DNA from 4 places in the Pseudoalteromonas sp. SR44-5 genome. Region 3 is predicted to be linked to each of the others. Evidence: predicted binding sites of a transcription regulator. Region 3 holds the regulator's gene; each other region holds the start of a gene.

What was found. Region 3 encodes MetJ, which represses methionine synthesis genes. Its sites were predicted from a motif close to TAGACGTCTAGACGTCTA; they were not measured.
Positions count from the first base shown of each region.
Region 1: the regulator MetJ is predicted to act here: its motif matches at 1,881-1,898, upstream of metK (methionine adenosyltransferase).
Region 2: the regulator MetJ is predicted to act here: its motif matches at 2,032-2,049, upstream of H5154_RS01235 (methylenetetrahydrofolate reductase).
Region 4: the regulator MetJ is predicted to act here: its motif matches at 2,032-2,049, upstream of metA (homoserine O-succinyltransferase).

Region 1 covers NZ_JACJDT010000062.1:9,116-12,321, reverse strand. The annotation lists gene H5154_RS21135 (diacylglycerol kinase) at 1-54, shown strand, start outside; gene metK (methionine adenosyltransferase) at 630-1,781, opposite strand; gene tkt (transketolase) at 2,056-3,206, shown strand, end outside.
Region 2 covers NZ_JACJDT010000002.1:20,048-23,253, reverse strand. The annotation lists gene H5154_RS01245 (hypothetical protein) at 1-297, opposite strand, end outside; gene H5154_RS01240 (hypothetical protein) at 294-791, opposite strand; gene H5154_RS01235 (methylenetetrahydrofolate reductase) at 1,031-1,987, opposite strand; gene H5154_RS01230 (pitrilysin family protein) at 2,235-3,206, shown strand, end outside.
Region 3 covers NZ_JACJDT010000007.1:78,612-81,817, reverse strand. The annotation lists gene metB (cystathionine gamma-synthase) at 1-1,075, opposite strand, end outside; gene metJ (met regulon transcriptional regulator MetJ) at 1,311-1,631, shown strand; gene H5154_RS05790 (malic enzyme-like NAD(P)-binding protein) at 1,741-2,982, opposite strand.
Region 4 covers NZ_JACJDT010000042.1:7,009-10,214, reverse strand. The annotation lists gene H5154_RS17885 (homocysteine S-methyltransferase family protein) at 1-1,029, opposite strand, end outside; gene metA (homoserine O-succinyltransferase) at 1,019-1,966, opposite strand; gene H5154_RS24070 (DMT family transporter) at 2,134-3,033, shown strand; gene ettA (energy-dependent translational throttle protein EttA) at 3,127-3,206, shown strand, end outside.

The DNA.
Region 1 (3,206 bases), on a different contig from region 3:
TTTATTGTATGGGCTGTGGCTGGGTATGAAAAGATAATTACATTGATAGGTTAGGAAGTTAGGCAAAACGTTACAGGCTTTGAGCGACAAGCTTCGAATACACCCAAGTCACTTTCTAGAACCGAGCTTTAATTGCGCGGGGTAAACCCGCGCCTACGTCTGGTAGCAGCGAGTTTATCTCGCGATAAACACTTTATCCTTCGCGGTGGCAAGCCACTCGCCTACAAGTAATATCCACCGCGCTCCTGTAGGTCGCCATTTATGGCGACAAGCCTATTTACCTCCGAGGGTAGGAGGCGCTGTGCGCTACACCGAGAAGACAAAAGTAAAGTTAATTACTTACAGGTTTTTCCTCTATGAGCTCGGTGAACTCTGTGGTGAAATTATAAAAAAAATAGGTTTGCACCAAGAGTAGTGAATAAGGGGGGAAATACCACTGGCTTCGAACACGCCCTAACTCCTAGCCACTTCCTAGAACCTAGTTTTAATTGTGCGGGGTAAACCCGCGCCTATGTCTGGTAGCAGCGAGTTTACCTCGCGACAATAACCTAGGCATTTACAACAATATAATCAGCAGGCATAAAAAAAAGCGCCAATTGGCGCTTTTTTTATTCACACAGTGGCTGATATTAAAGACCAGCTGCTGCGCGAAGTGCGTCTGCTTTATCAGTACGTTCCCAAGGGAATTCATCACGACCAAAATGCCCGTAAGCTGCAGTTGGTAGATAAATTGGGCGCTCAAGATCAAGCATTTTAATTAAGCCATATGGACGTAAGTCAAAGTGTTCACGAATCAATTCAATTAAACGTGATTCTTCAAGCTTGCTGGTACCAAATGTTTCAACACTGATTGACGTTGGCTCTGCAACACCGATTGCGTAAGAAACTTGTAGCTCACATTTGTCAGCAAGGCCCGCAGCAACGATGTTTTTAGCAACATAACGTGCAGCGTACGCAGCTGAACGGTCAACTTTTGATGGATCTTTACCAGAGAATGCCCCCCCACCGTGACGAGCCATGCCGCCATAGGTATCAACGATAATTTTACGACCAGTAAGACCACAGTCACCCATTGGGCCACCGATTACAAAACGGCCAGTCGGGTTAATGAAAAACTTAGTTGCACTAGTGATAAGCTCAGCAGGCAGTACCGGCTTGATGATTGTTTCCATCACTGCTTCTACTAAATCTTTTTGTGAAATGTCTTCACTGTGTTGAGTAGAAAGTACTACTGCGTCAATACCTACTGGCTTGCCATTTTCATATGCAAAAGTAACTTGTGATTTTGCATCAGGACGTAACCAGTTTAGCTCGCCGCTTTTACGTACTTGCGCTTGACGCTGTACTAAACGGTGTGAGTAAGTGATTGGTGCAGGCATTAATACTTCAGTTTCGTTACATGCGTAACCAAACATTAGGCCTTGGTCGCCAGCGCCTTGTTCTTCTGGGCTAGTACGGTCAACACCTTGGTTTATGTCAGGAGACTGCTTACCAATCGTGTTTAAAATTGCACACGAGTCTGCATCAAAACCCATATCAGAATGAGTGTAGCCAATTTCACGTACAGTTTTACGTGTGATTTCTTCGATATCAACCCATGCGCTAGTAGTGATTTCACCACCAACCATAACCATACCAGTCTTTACGTAAGTTTCACACGCAACACGGGCATGAGAATCTTGTTCTAAGATGGCATCTAGTACCGCGTCAGAGATTTGGTCCGCGATTTTATCCGGATGACCTTCAGAAACAGATTCAGAAGTAAATAAATGTTTTGCCATTGTCTTTGCTCACAAATATTGCGCTTCACAAACGTCGGTAAGAGCGCTAAAAAATTTAGGGGCGTATTTTATCTAAAACAACGATAGTTGCATAGTGTTTTTACGCCTAGACGTCTAAATAAAATTACTAATAACTTTTTGTTCTTAAAAAAAATTCATAATGCCCAATTTAATCAGGTTTTTAATTGCATACAGCCCCTACAATAAGTAAGAATGGATCTTCAAATGAATACACACAATAACCAGCGCAAATACAGTAAAGGTAGGAGAATCCATGCCGTCTCGCAAAGAACTTGCAAATGCTATTCGCGTCTTATCAATGGACGCAGTACAAAAGGCCAAATCTGGCCACCCTGGAGCCCCTATGGGCATGGCTGATATCGCAGAAGTACTATGGCGCGATTATCTAAACCACAACCCAACAAATCCAGAGTGGGTAGATAGAGATCGATTTATACTTTCCAATGGCCACGGTTCAATGCTTATTTATTCTCTATTGCATTTAAGTGGTTATGATTTACCAATTGAGGAAATTAAAAACTTCCGTCAAATGCATTCAAAAACACCAGGTCACCCAGAATATGGGTATGCGCCAGGTATTGAGACTACTACGGGCCCACTTGGTCAAGGGATCACTAACGCGGTAGGTATGGCGATTGCTGAAAAAGCATTAGCCGCGCAATTTAACCGCGAAGGTCATGATATTGTTGATCACCACACATATACTTTCTTAGGCGATGGTTGCTTAATGGAAGGTATTTCTCATGAAGCATGTTCACTTGCCGGCACATTAGGCCTAGGTAAGCTTGTTGCGTTTTGGGATGACAACGGTATTTCAATTGATGGTGAAGTTGAAGGTTGGTTTAGCGATGATACACCTGCACGCTTTAAAGCCTACGGTTGGCATGTAGTAAGTGACGTTGATGGCCATGACTCAGACGCTATCCGCGCAGCCATCGAAGAAGCACGCAGCATCACCGACAAACCAACACTAATTTGTTGTAAAACAGTTATCGGTTATGGTTCACCAAATAAATCAGGTAGCCATGATTGTCACGGCGCACCACTAGGTGAAGACGAAATCAAAGCAGCACGCGAGTTCCTTGGTTGGACTGGTGAAGCATTTGAAATCCCAGCTGATATTTATGCACAATGGGATGGCAAAGAAAAGGGTAAACAACTTGAAGCTAACTGGGATGAAAAATTTGCCGCGTACGCCGCTGCACACCCAGAACTAGCTGCTGAATTTAAACGCCGTACTAGTAGTGAGTTGCCAGCAGATTGGGCTGAAAAATCACAAGCATATATTGAGCAACTAGACGCAAATCCAGCAAACCCAGCATCACGTAAGGCATCGCAAGACGCACTGAATGCATTTGGTCCATTACTGCCTGAATTTATGGGCGGATCAGCTGATTTAGCCGG
Region 2 (3,206 bases), on a different contig from region 3:
GGAGTACTGTTTTAATGCGGCACAGTTCGCTTTCAACATCTGTAACAAATGAAATTCGCTCACTGCTATATCATCAGAAGCGGTTTCTTCTACTTGTTTACAGGTAGAAAAGTGTACATTCTTCTCTGAACGTAAAGTTAAATCATAATTTAATTTAATGCTCTGGTAATCCATCACAATTTCAGATTCTAAACCTGTAAAATAATTAGTAAATAATTTAGGTTTTATTTCATTAGCAGATAATTTTGAGCAGCTAACACAGATAAATATCGATAATACTAATGATAAGTTTTTCACGGTGTCGTTACCTTTATGCTGTTAGCCGCAGATAGCTTTGCTCTTACGTAGTTATTTCTTTCTGCGCTGAGTTGAGGACGATAGCTTTCTTTAGCTGCTTTAATCCAATCTCCAGTTTTGATTGCTTTATCAAACTCAGTAAACTTCGTGACAATTTTTACTGCACCTAAGTTAAAAATCATATCAAATAATGCGACTTGTATATTTTTGTCTAATTTATCAAAATCATCATAATAACCATTAGACTTTTTATATAGAGTAGAAAGCTCTCTGTAAAAAGAATCCATATGTTTGTCTAGTTGGCGTGTAATTTCTACATCTTTAATTATGAGTGTAGTAAATTGCTTATACCATTCAGCTTTATAATTTCTTTTTTGTTTAGCTATTGTTTCAAATTCTTTTTGCTTTTCTAGAGGAGTTGCAGGAGGACCCGGTTGATTGTTAACTACTTTATTCATTGGGAGCAGGGTTGCAGCTTGTTTGTTTTTTATCATATGACCTACGCCTGTGGTTACATAGCCCTGAGAGTCTAGATAAAAGTGATTAATTTTTTCTCATATTTTATAATGTTTTTAATTACTTCTTATTTCACCTGTGGATTTAATGGCATTTAAAATTCCTTTTAATAGTATTACCTAATTAGCATACAAGAATACTTAAAATTACCTAAAAAAACAACAATCATGAACACTAGTTCACTTAAAAATAATGGGCAGGCTCAAGTTTAACTCTATTAAGCAATCTGTTTTTCAGCAAGATTTAATTCCATTGTCGCTTTTAATAAGCGGTAAAGATTAATTGATGCATCAATTTCTTCTTTACGGTTGGTTAAACTTTCAATATTTAACCCCAGTGGCACGTCTAAATGCGCGCAACTTCTTAGTATTAAATCTAAGTTTTCACGGCAAATACGTACAGATTCACTCAGTGGGTTTTGCGAATCAAGCATCCGCCATTTAGTTGCATCAGGTACGGAAATTCCTAACCATTGCATAAACTCTAAGGTTTTTTCACTGCCGCAGGGCGTAAAGGTTAGAATAATACGTTTAGGTTCGATACCTTGAGCTTTACAGCTGCGCGCATAACTGGTGATCAAATCCACGGTTGCTTGCGCGTTATACACAGCTTGTGAGATAAAAAATTTACAGCCTTGCGTGGTTTTTTCAAGTAAGCGTTCATGTTCATTACGTTTACTTGCGTGGCGCTCGGCAATGGTAACGCCTCCTAAAAAGAAGTCTTGAGGCTGTTCGCTTAAGACTTTATAAGCATCAGGCAGGCTTAATTTAATATCCCCGTCAGATGATGGACTACCGACTAATACTAGGTTTTTTAAATTAAACTGGTTTTTAGTTTCGCTTAACCACTGTTTAAATTCGGCCACACCGCGCTGTGCAACACTTTTATAAGTGATCACTTCTTGATGCGATAAATTACGTAGTAAGTTACTGTATTCTCGAGGATCTACCGTTTGCTTGAACGGAAAAGGGCGAGGCATCTCAGTGCGACTACTTTCATCTTGAATGTCATAAATAATCACGCCATCGTATTCAATTTCATGCAAACGAGCTAAGAGCTTTTGGGCGATAATTTCAAGCTGCGCTTTATCAGTACCAATACGTGGTGGGGTGGTACCAATTAAGTACACACCCTGATTGGTGTCTTCAATTTTCTCTTGTAGTGATAAAGCCATAATCCTCATTCCAGCTAAGTTAGTGTCTATGGCAAATAATATAGCAGCCATTTAGACGTCTAGATAGATTTTTTTAGTGAAACTTTTTCAACGAAGGTGAGTTTTATTCATGTTGCTCTGAATGAAGAGTTCTGTGTTACACAACTGTTTACATAATTTATTGCCTCAGGGGTCTTATATTGACTTGCTTTGTTGCATAATCGGATGACTAAAAACAAGAAATTTATTCAACTAACAAGGGATAGCAATGAAATTTAAATTATTAGCAACCAGCCTTGCGGTAACGCTTGCACTGGGCGGTTGTGCAAGTAACAGCGGCTCAAACATGGTCAAAGAGGTTGAGATTGAGCAGTCAACGGTTGCCAGTAGTAATGATCGGGTGTTCTCACAAGATTATTTATTAGAAGAGCTTGATAACGGTTTACGCGTTATGGTGGTGAAAACTGATTACCCTGATGTGGTATCACTACAAATTCCAGTCTCTGTCGGTTCTCGTAATGAAGTCGAAGCAGGTAAAACCGGTTTTGCACACTTTTTTGAACATATGATGTTTAAAGGCTCTGAAAAATATCCGCAAGATGTGTATTCTGATATTCTAAAAAATTCAGGGGTTGATAATCGCGCTTATACAACCAATGATTACACTAACTATCACTTAAACTTTTCAAAGCAACATCTTGATAAAGTACTTGAAATTGAAGCGGATATTTTTCAAAACCTGACTTATTCAGAAGAGCAATTTCGTACCGAAGCATTAACAGTTAAAGGCGAATACCTTAAAAATAATGCCAGCCCGGTTCGTAAGTTACTTTCTGCAGTACGTAATGAAGCATTTGAAAAACATACCTATAAACATACCACCATGGGCTTTTTTGCAGATATTGAAGCCATGCCGGAGCAAATGGCATACGGTAAAGAGTTTTTTGCTAAGTTTTATAAACCTGAATATGTGTCATTAGTGATTGTAGGCGATGTTGATCCAGCTGAAACTATGGATATGGTTAAAAAACACTGGGGCCAATGGCAAAAAGGCGATTTCGTTGCTGATATACCAACCGAACCAAAACAGCAAGCGGCGAAATATATACATGAACAAAACGAAGGCTTACCAGGGCATTGGTTATTAGTATCTTATAAAGGCACAGCCTGGCAGCCAAAGCAAAAAGACAGAGCCGCGCTTGATTTACTGTCACAGCTTTATTTTTCAACCAACTCAGAG
Region 3 (3,206 bases):
GGGTATCACCTACTCCCGCAGCAAGACGAGCAGTTGCCTCCATACCTGCGTGGGTCATAGTTGCAGGGTGACAAATCAAACTCTCAACCCCACCTAATGACTCAGCTAAGCTAAATTCTTCTAAGCTGGTCAAAAATTCTGCAGCATCATTAATATCACCTTTGATATCAAAGCTTACCATGCCACCAAAACCACGTTGCTGCTGTTTAGCGAGTTCATGCTGTGGATGAGATACTAATCCAGGGTAATATACTTGGCTTACATAAGGGGAGTTTTCTAGATATTGGGCAATAATAAAGGCATTTTCTTGATGCTGACGTAAACGAACATTCAAAGTACGTAAACCACGTAACGTTAAGTAGCTATCAAACGGGGCACCGGTAATGCCAATGTTATTAGCCCACCAAGCAAGCTCATCACCCAACTCTTGGGTAGCGGCGATCACCGCACCACCAACAACATCTGAGTGACCGTTAATATATTTAGTGGTCGAATGCACCACAATATCAACACCAAACTCAATTGGGTTTTGCAAAGCAGGTGATAAAAATGTGTTATCGGCACCAACCAACGCACCGCACTGCTTAGCAATCGTGGTGATCGCTTTAATATCGGTTAACCGTAAGATAGGATTACTCGGTGTTTCAATCCAAATTAGCTTTGGTTTTATCTCAAGAATTTTTTGATGATTTTCAGATTTAGTTAAATCTAAAACCACTAACTTTAATAAGCCACGCTTTTCAAGTGAGGTGAATAAGCGGTAACTACCGCCATAGCAATCATGTGGGATCACTAAGGTATCGTCACTGTTTAGCAGCTGAGTAGCTAAATGCACCGCAGCCATGCCCGTTGCAGTGATAATCCCCTTAGCGCCACCTTCAAGCTTAGCGAGCGTTTCAGCGAGTAAATCACGGTTTGGGTTGCCGCTACGGCCATAATCATATTGGCGCTTTTTATCAAAATCAGCAAATGAGTAGGTGGTCGATAAATGAATGGGAGGCACAACCGCGCCGTGATGTTTATCTGCATCAATACCATTGCGTACTGCAATGGTTGCTTTATTCTTTTGACTCATACCGTCACCTAAAATTAAATGGATGTTTAGACGTCTAAAAGGTTAGAGGATCAAATTTAATAAGTCAAAGCATTTATGCGGTTTTAGCCGCAAGATTAGAAGTAAAAACATTTAAGCTGCTAGATGGCTAAAAAACAAGTATTTGACTATCTTTTTTAACACGATAGAATTTCGCCATCTTTGCGCTGCAAAAGGTCGCGCAAACAATTAACAACCTGAGGCAACGATACATCCTATGGCTAAATGGAATGGTGAATATATTCACCCATACGCAGAACACGGGAAAAAATCAGAACAAGTTAAAAAGATCACCGTTTCGATCCCGCTAAATGTATTAAAAGTTTTGACTGATGAGCGCACTCGTCGTCAAATTAATAATCTTCGCCATGCAACAAATAGCGAATTACTTTGTGAAGCATTTTTACACGCATTTACTGGCCAACCACTGCCAAACGATGAAGATTTACGTAAAGATAATCCAGAGAAAGTGCCTGAAGAAGTGAAAAAAATCATGCTTGAGATGGGTCTCGAAGTACCTGTACTCAACGAAGATTAAGTTATCATTTGTATATATTCCTGCTTCAGGAATTGGCTACAAAAAAACCTCAGTAACGTAAGTTGCTGAGGTTTTTATTATTGTGCCATTACCAATTGCAGCGAAGCAGCTACTCCATGTAGTTTTCCGGCATATCAATTTGTGCAACACCAGAATCAATTGCCGCTTGCGCTACTGCTTTGGCAATGCGCGGTAATAGACGCGGATCCATCGGTTTTGGAATAATATACTGCGCACCAAATTCAAGTGTCTCAACACCCGCCGCTTTTAATACTTCCGCTGGTACTGGTTCTTTAGCAATGCTACGAATAGCGTCAACCGCAGCAATTTTCATTTCATCATTAATTTTGCTTGCACGCACATCTAGCGCACCACGGAAAATAAATGGGAAACACAGCACGTTGTTAACTTGGTTTGGATAATCTGAACGACCCGTTGCCATGATTAAATCATCGCGAGCACCATGAGCAAGCACTGGTGAGATTTCTGGATCTGGGTTTGAACAGGCAAACACTACAGGTCGATCAGCCATTAACTTAAGATCGTCAGGAGAAAGTAAATTCGGGCCAGATACACCAACAAATACATCGGCATCAGCAATAACATCTTGCAGTGTGCGCTTATCTGTATTGTTAGCGAATAACTGTTTGTACTCGTTTAAATCATCACGACGAGTATGAATAACGCCTTTACGATCTAACATGTAAATATGTTCACGCAATGCACCACACTTGATCAGTAGCTCCATACACGCAACCGCTGCGGCACCGGCTCCTAAACAAACGATAATCGCATCTTCGATTTCTTTGCCTTGTACTTCAAGTGCGTTGATCATACCAGCAGCCGTTACAATCGCGGTACCGTGTTGATCGTCGTGGAACACTGGAATGCTACAACGCTCGATCAATGCTTTTTCTATTTCAAAACACTCTGGCGCTTTAATGTCTTCTAAGTTAATACCGCCAAACGTATCAGCGATGTTAGCAACTGTATTGATGAAATCTTCGGTGGTATTGTGTTTCACCTCAATATCTATCGAATCTAGACCCGCAAAGCGTTTAAATAATAACGCTTTACCTTCCATAACCGGTTTTGAAGCCAATGGACCTAAGTTACCTAAACCTAAAATAGCGGTGCCGTTAGTAATAACCGCAACCATATTGCCTTTACCGGTGTATTTGTAGGCATTAGCGGGATCAGCAGCTATTTCACGTACCGGTTCTGCAACACCGGGGCTGTATGCGAGTGCAAGATCCTGTACGGTTTCAGCTGGCTTTGTAAGCTCAACGCTAATTTTTCCTGGAACGGGGTGCGAATGGTAATGTAAAGCTTGTTCACGAAAGTCTGACATAACGCGATTTTATCCTGCAAGTAAGTTAAGTTGAAAGTGAGAGTAAGCAGTTCTTATATCTTATAGGGAACGATACCTATATTATAATTAAATTCAAGCAATATCAGGTCTATCCTGTTATATGCTATATCCGTTAATTTTATGCGTTTTGTCAGCATTTTTTGCAAAAAAGCTTCAATTTTCGGCTATAAAAACGCCACAAAGCATCAAAAAACCCATCTTAA
Region 4 (3,206 bases), on a different contig from region 3:
ACGCACTTCAAGCTCTGGCAATAGGCGAGGTTTAACACCTTCAAGCCCTTTCGCAAATGCCCTGATGTGTGCAGGTGTGGTACCACAACAGCCGCCAACAATATTGATAAAGCCAGACTTGCCCCAATCGATAATTTCTTGCGCCATTTCAGGTGCCTCTAAATCATATTCCCCAAACTCGTTCGGTAAACCGGCATTGGGGTGCACTGAGGTGTAAGTTTCACAAACACGCGATAGTTCTTCTACATATTGGCGCAGTAAATCTGGGCCAAGGGCGCAATTGAGACCAATTGAAATTGGCTTAATATGACGAATCGAATTATAAAATGCTTCGGTGGTTTGCCCTGACAGCGTACGTCCGGAGGCATCGGTTATGGTGCCAGAGATCATCACAGGTAATTTGCGACCGGCTTGCTCAAACGCTTCTTCAACCGCGAATGAAGCCGCTTTTGCATTTAGCGTATCAAAAATTGTTTCTATCAAAATTAAATCAACACCACCTTCCATTAAAGCAAGGGTTGATTCAACATACGCGGTGACTAACTTATCAAACGTGACATTGCGATAACCGGGGTCGTTCACATCCGGTGAGATTGAACAGGTTTTTGAGGTTGGCCCTAAAACACCCGCAACATAGCGTGGTTTTGCTGGATTTTTAGCAGTAAACTCATCACAAATACTGCGTGCTAATTTAGCTGACTCTAAGTTTACTTCACGGCTGATGCTGGCCATATCGTAATCTTCCATCGAAATTGTAGTCGAATTAAAGGTGTTGGTTTCGATAATATCGGCACCTGCATTTAAAAAACCACGATGAATATCAGCAATAATTTTTGGTTGTGTAATGCTTAATAAATCATTATTACCTTTAATTAGCACATGCCAGTCTTTAAAGCGCTCGCCACGGTAATCGTGTTCTTCTAATTTGTGTTCTTGGATCATGGTACCCATAGCACCATCAAGAATTAAAATACGCTGTTTTAACGCTTCAATTAACTCGGCGCTTTTGTTTTCTAAATTATTCGGCATAGTTGTTAGTCCTTACGGCTTGGCTAACTAAATTAATATCATAGGGTGTGGTTTGGTACACATAATAATTTAACCAATTCGAAAACAGTAAAAAGGCATGGCTTTGCCAAGTTTTCGACGGTTCGTTATCTGGGTTGTTCTCTGGAAAGTAATTTTCAGGCAATGGCGCATCAGGGCCTTTTTCTAAATCGCGCTGATATTCGCCTTTTAAAGTGTCTGCATCATACTCAGGATGCCCGGTAATATACACTTGGCTGCCGGATTTATTTTTTATTAAGTAAGCGCCTACTTGCTCTGAACCTGCCAGCACAACTAAGTCATCACAAGCGTTGATTTTATCAATATCAATATGACCATAACGCGAGTGCGGCACTACAAAAGTATCGTCAAAACCACGCGTTAAGGCTCCATGTTCAAAGTAACACTTATGGGTAAACACGCCACAGAGCTTATTTTCTTTTAGTTCACGTTTTAAATTATGATGATGAAATAAACCCGCGTGAGCCGCCCAACACGAAAATAATGTTGAGGTTACATGCTGCTCCGCCCAATCTAAAATTACTTTTAGTTCATCCCAGTAGGCTACATCGTCATATTCTAAATGTGCCAATGGTGCGCCGGTAATGAGTAATGCATCGTAATTGTTGTCTTTCACTTCAGAGAAATAACGGTAAAAAGTGTCTAAATGCTGCTCTGAATTGCTACTGCTGCGATGAGTGTCTAAACGTAGTAGCTCTACATTCACTTGTAAGGGTGAATTAGCGAGCAAACGAATAAATTGCACCTCGGTTTCTACCTTATTAGGCATTAAGTTTAAAATCGCCAAGCGCATCGGACGGATCTCTTGGGTTTTAGCGCGGCTTTTTGGCATTACAAATACGTTTTCTTGACGTAACTTCGCAATTGCGGGCAATTCATCTTTAACGGTAATAGGCATACTCATCTCCAAGGCATAATTAACCAATGGCTAATTATGAACGGATAGCTGGAAATTTCAACCTCTAGATGTTTAGATGTCCAAATGAATTTATTTTAGCTATTCTTTTGCATTCTAAAAACCGCTCGCCATAATGCGCCTGTTGATTTTATTTTAAGGTGGTAAACGTGATTGATTGGCTAGGCTTTGGAGAACTTTTTGCTATATTAGCAGCTATTGTTTGGGCGCTTTCGACCATTTTATATAAAGGTTTTAGCCATCACTTAACGCCTATGCAGCTAAACATCAGTAAAGGCGTGTTAGCAAGTGCCATGATGTTAGCTACTATTGCGATTACTCAAGACGCTGCACTACCACATCATCTGACAAGCTGGCTTTGGCTAATTGCTGGCGGGGTGATTGGGATTGCGATTGGCGATAGCGCCTATTTTACTGCGCTGCGAAATATTGGCCCTGCTCGCACGTTAGTTATTGAGTCCCTTGCTCCAGCCCTTGTGGGGGTTTTTAATATCCTGCTATTAAATCATTATTTATCGCCATTTGCATGGTGCGGTATTGTACTTACAACCATTGGCGTAGTAATAGCAATCAAGCCTGAAAAAACATTGCCACAGGTTGATCATCAACATTATCGCAAAGGTGTTTTATGTGCCCTTGCAGCTGCTATCTGCCAAGCGCTCGGTATGGTGATGTCTAAAGGCGCACTCAATAATGAGCATATGAGTAGCTTATGGGCGGCATTAATTAGATTAGCAGCCGGTACGATGACTGTGGCCTTAGTTGTTGCAGTGTTTAAAAGCAGTGAATTTAAACAAGCACTAACTCTAAGGGGAATTAGCGGCAAACAATGGTTTTTTGCGGCTGTGTTTTTAGGCACTTTCCTCGGTTTATGGCTTCAACTTGGCGCAGTTAAATATACCGATCCAGCCATTGCACAAACGATTTTCGCAACCGCGCCATTAATTGTAATGAGCATTGGTTTTATAAAGCGCGAGCCCGTTACCAATAAAATGTTAATAGGCGGCTTGCTTGCTTTAATCGGTGTAGGAGTATTGCTCGCGAATTAGCACATTGTTATTTGGTTGATTCGTTGACTGTTTCACCTATCAACCACTACAATACAACATTGAAATTTTTATTATTATTTGAAGGCTCCTTCCATGGTTTTACCTGATAAGTTTATTTTCTCGATGAGTCGAGTATCTAAGGTTGTGCCACCTAAGCGCACTATCTTAAAAGA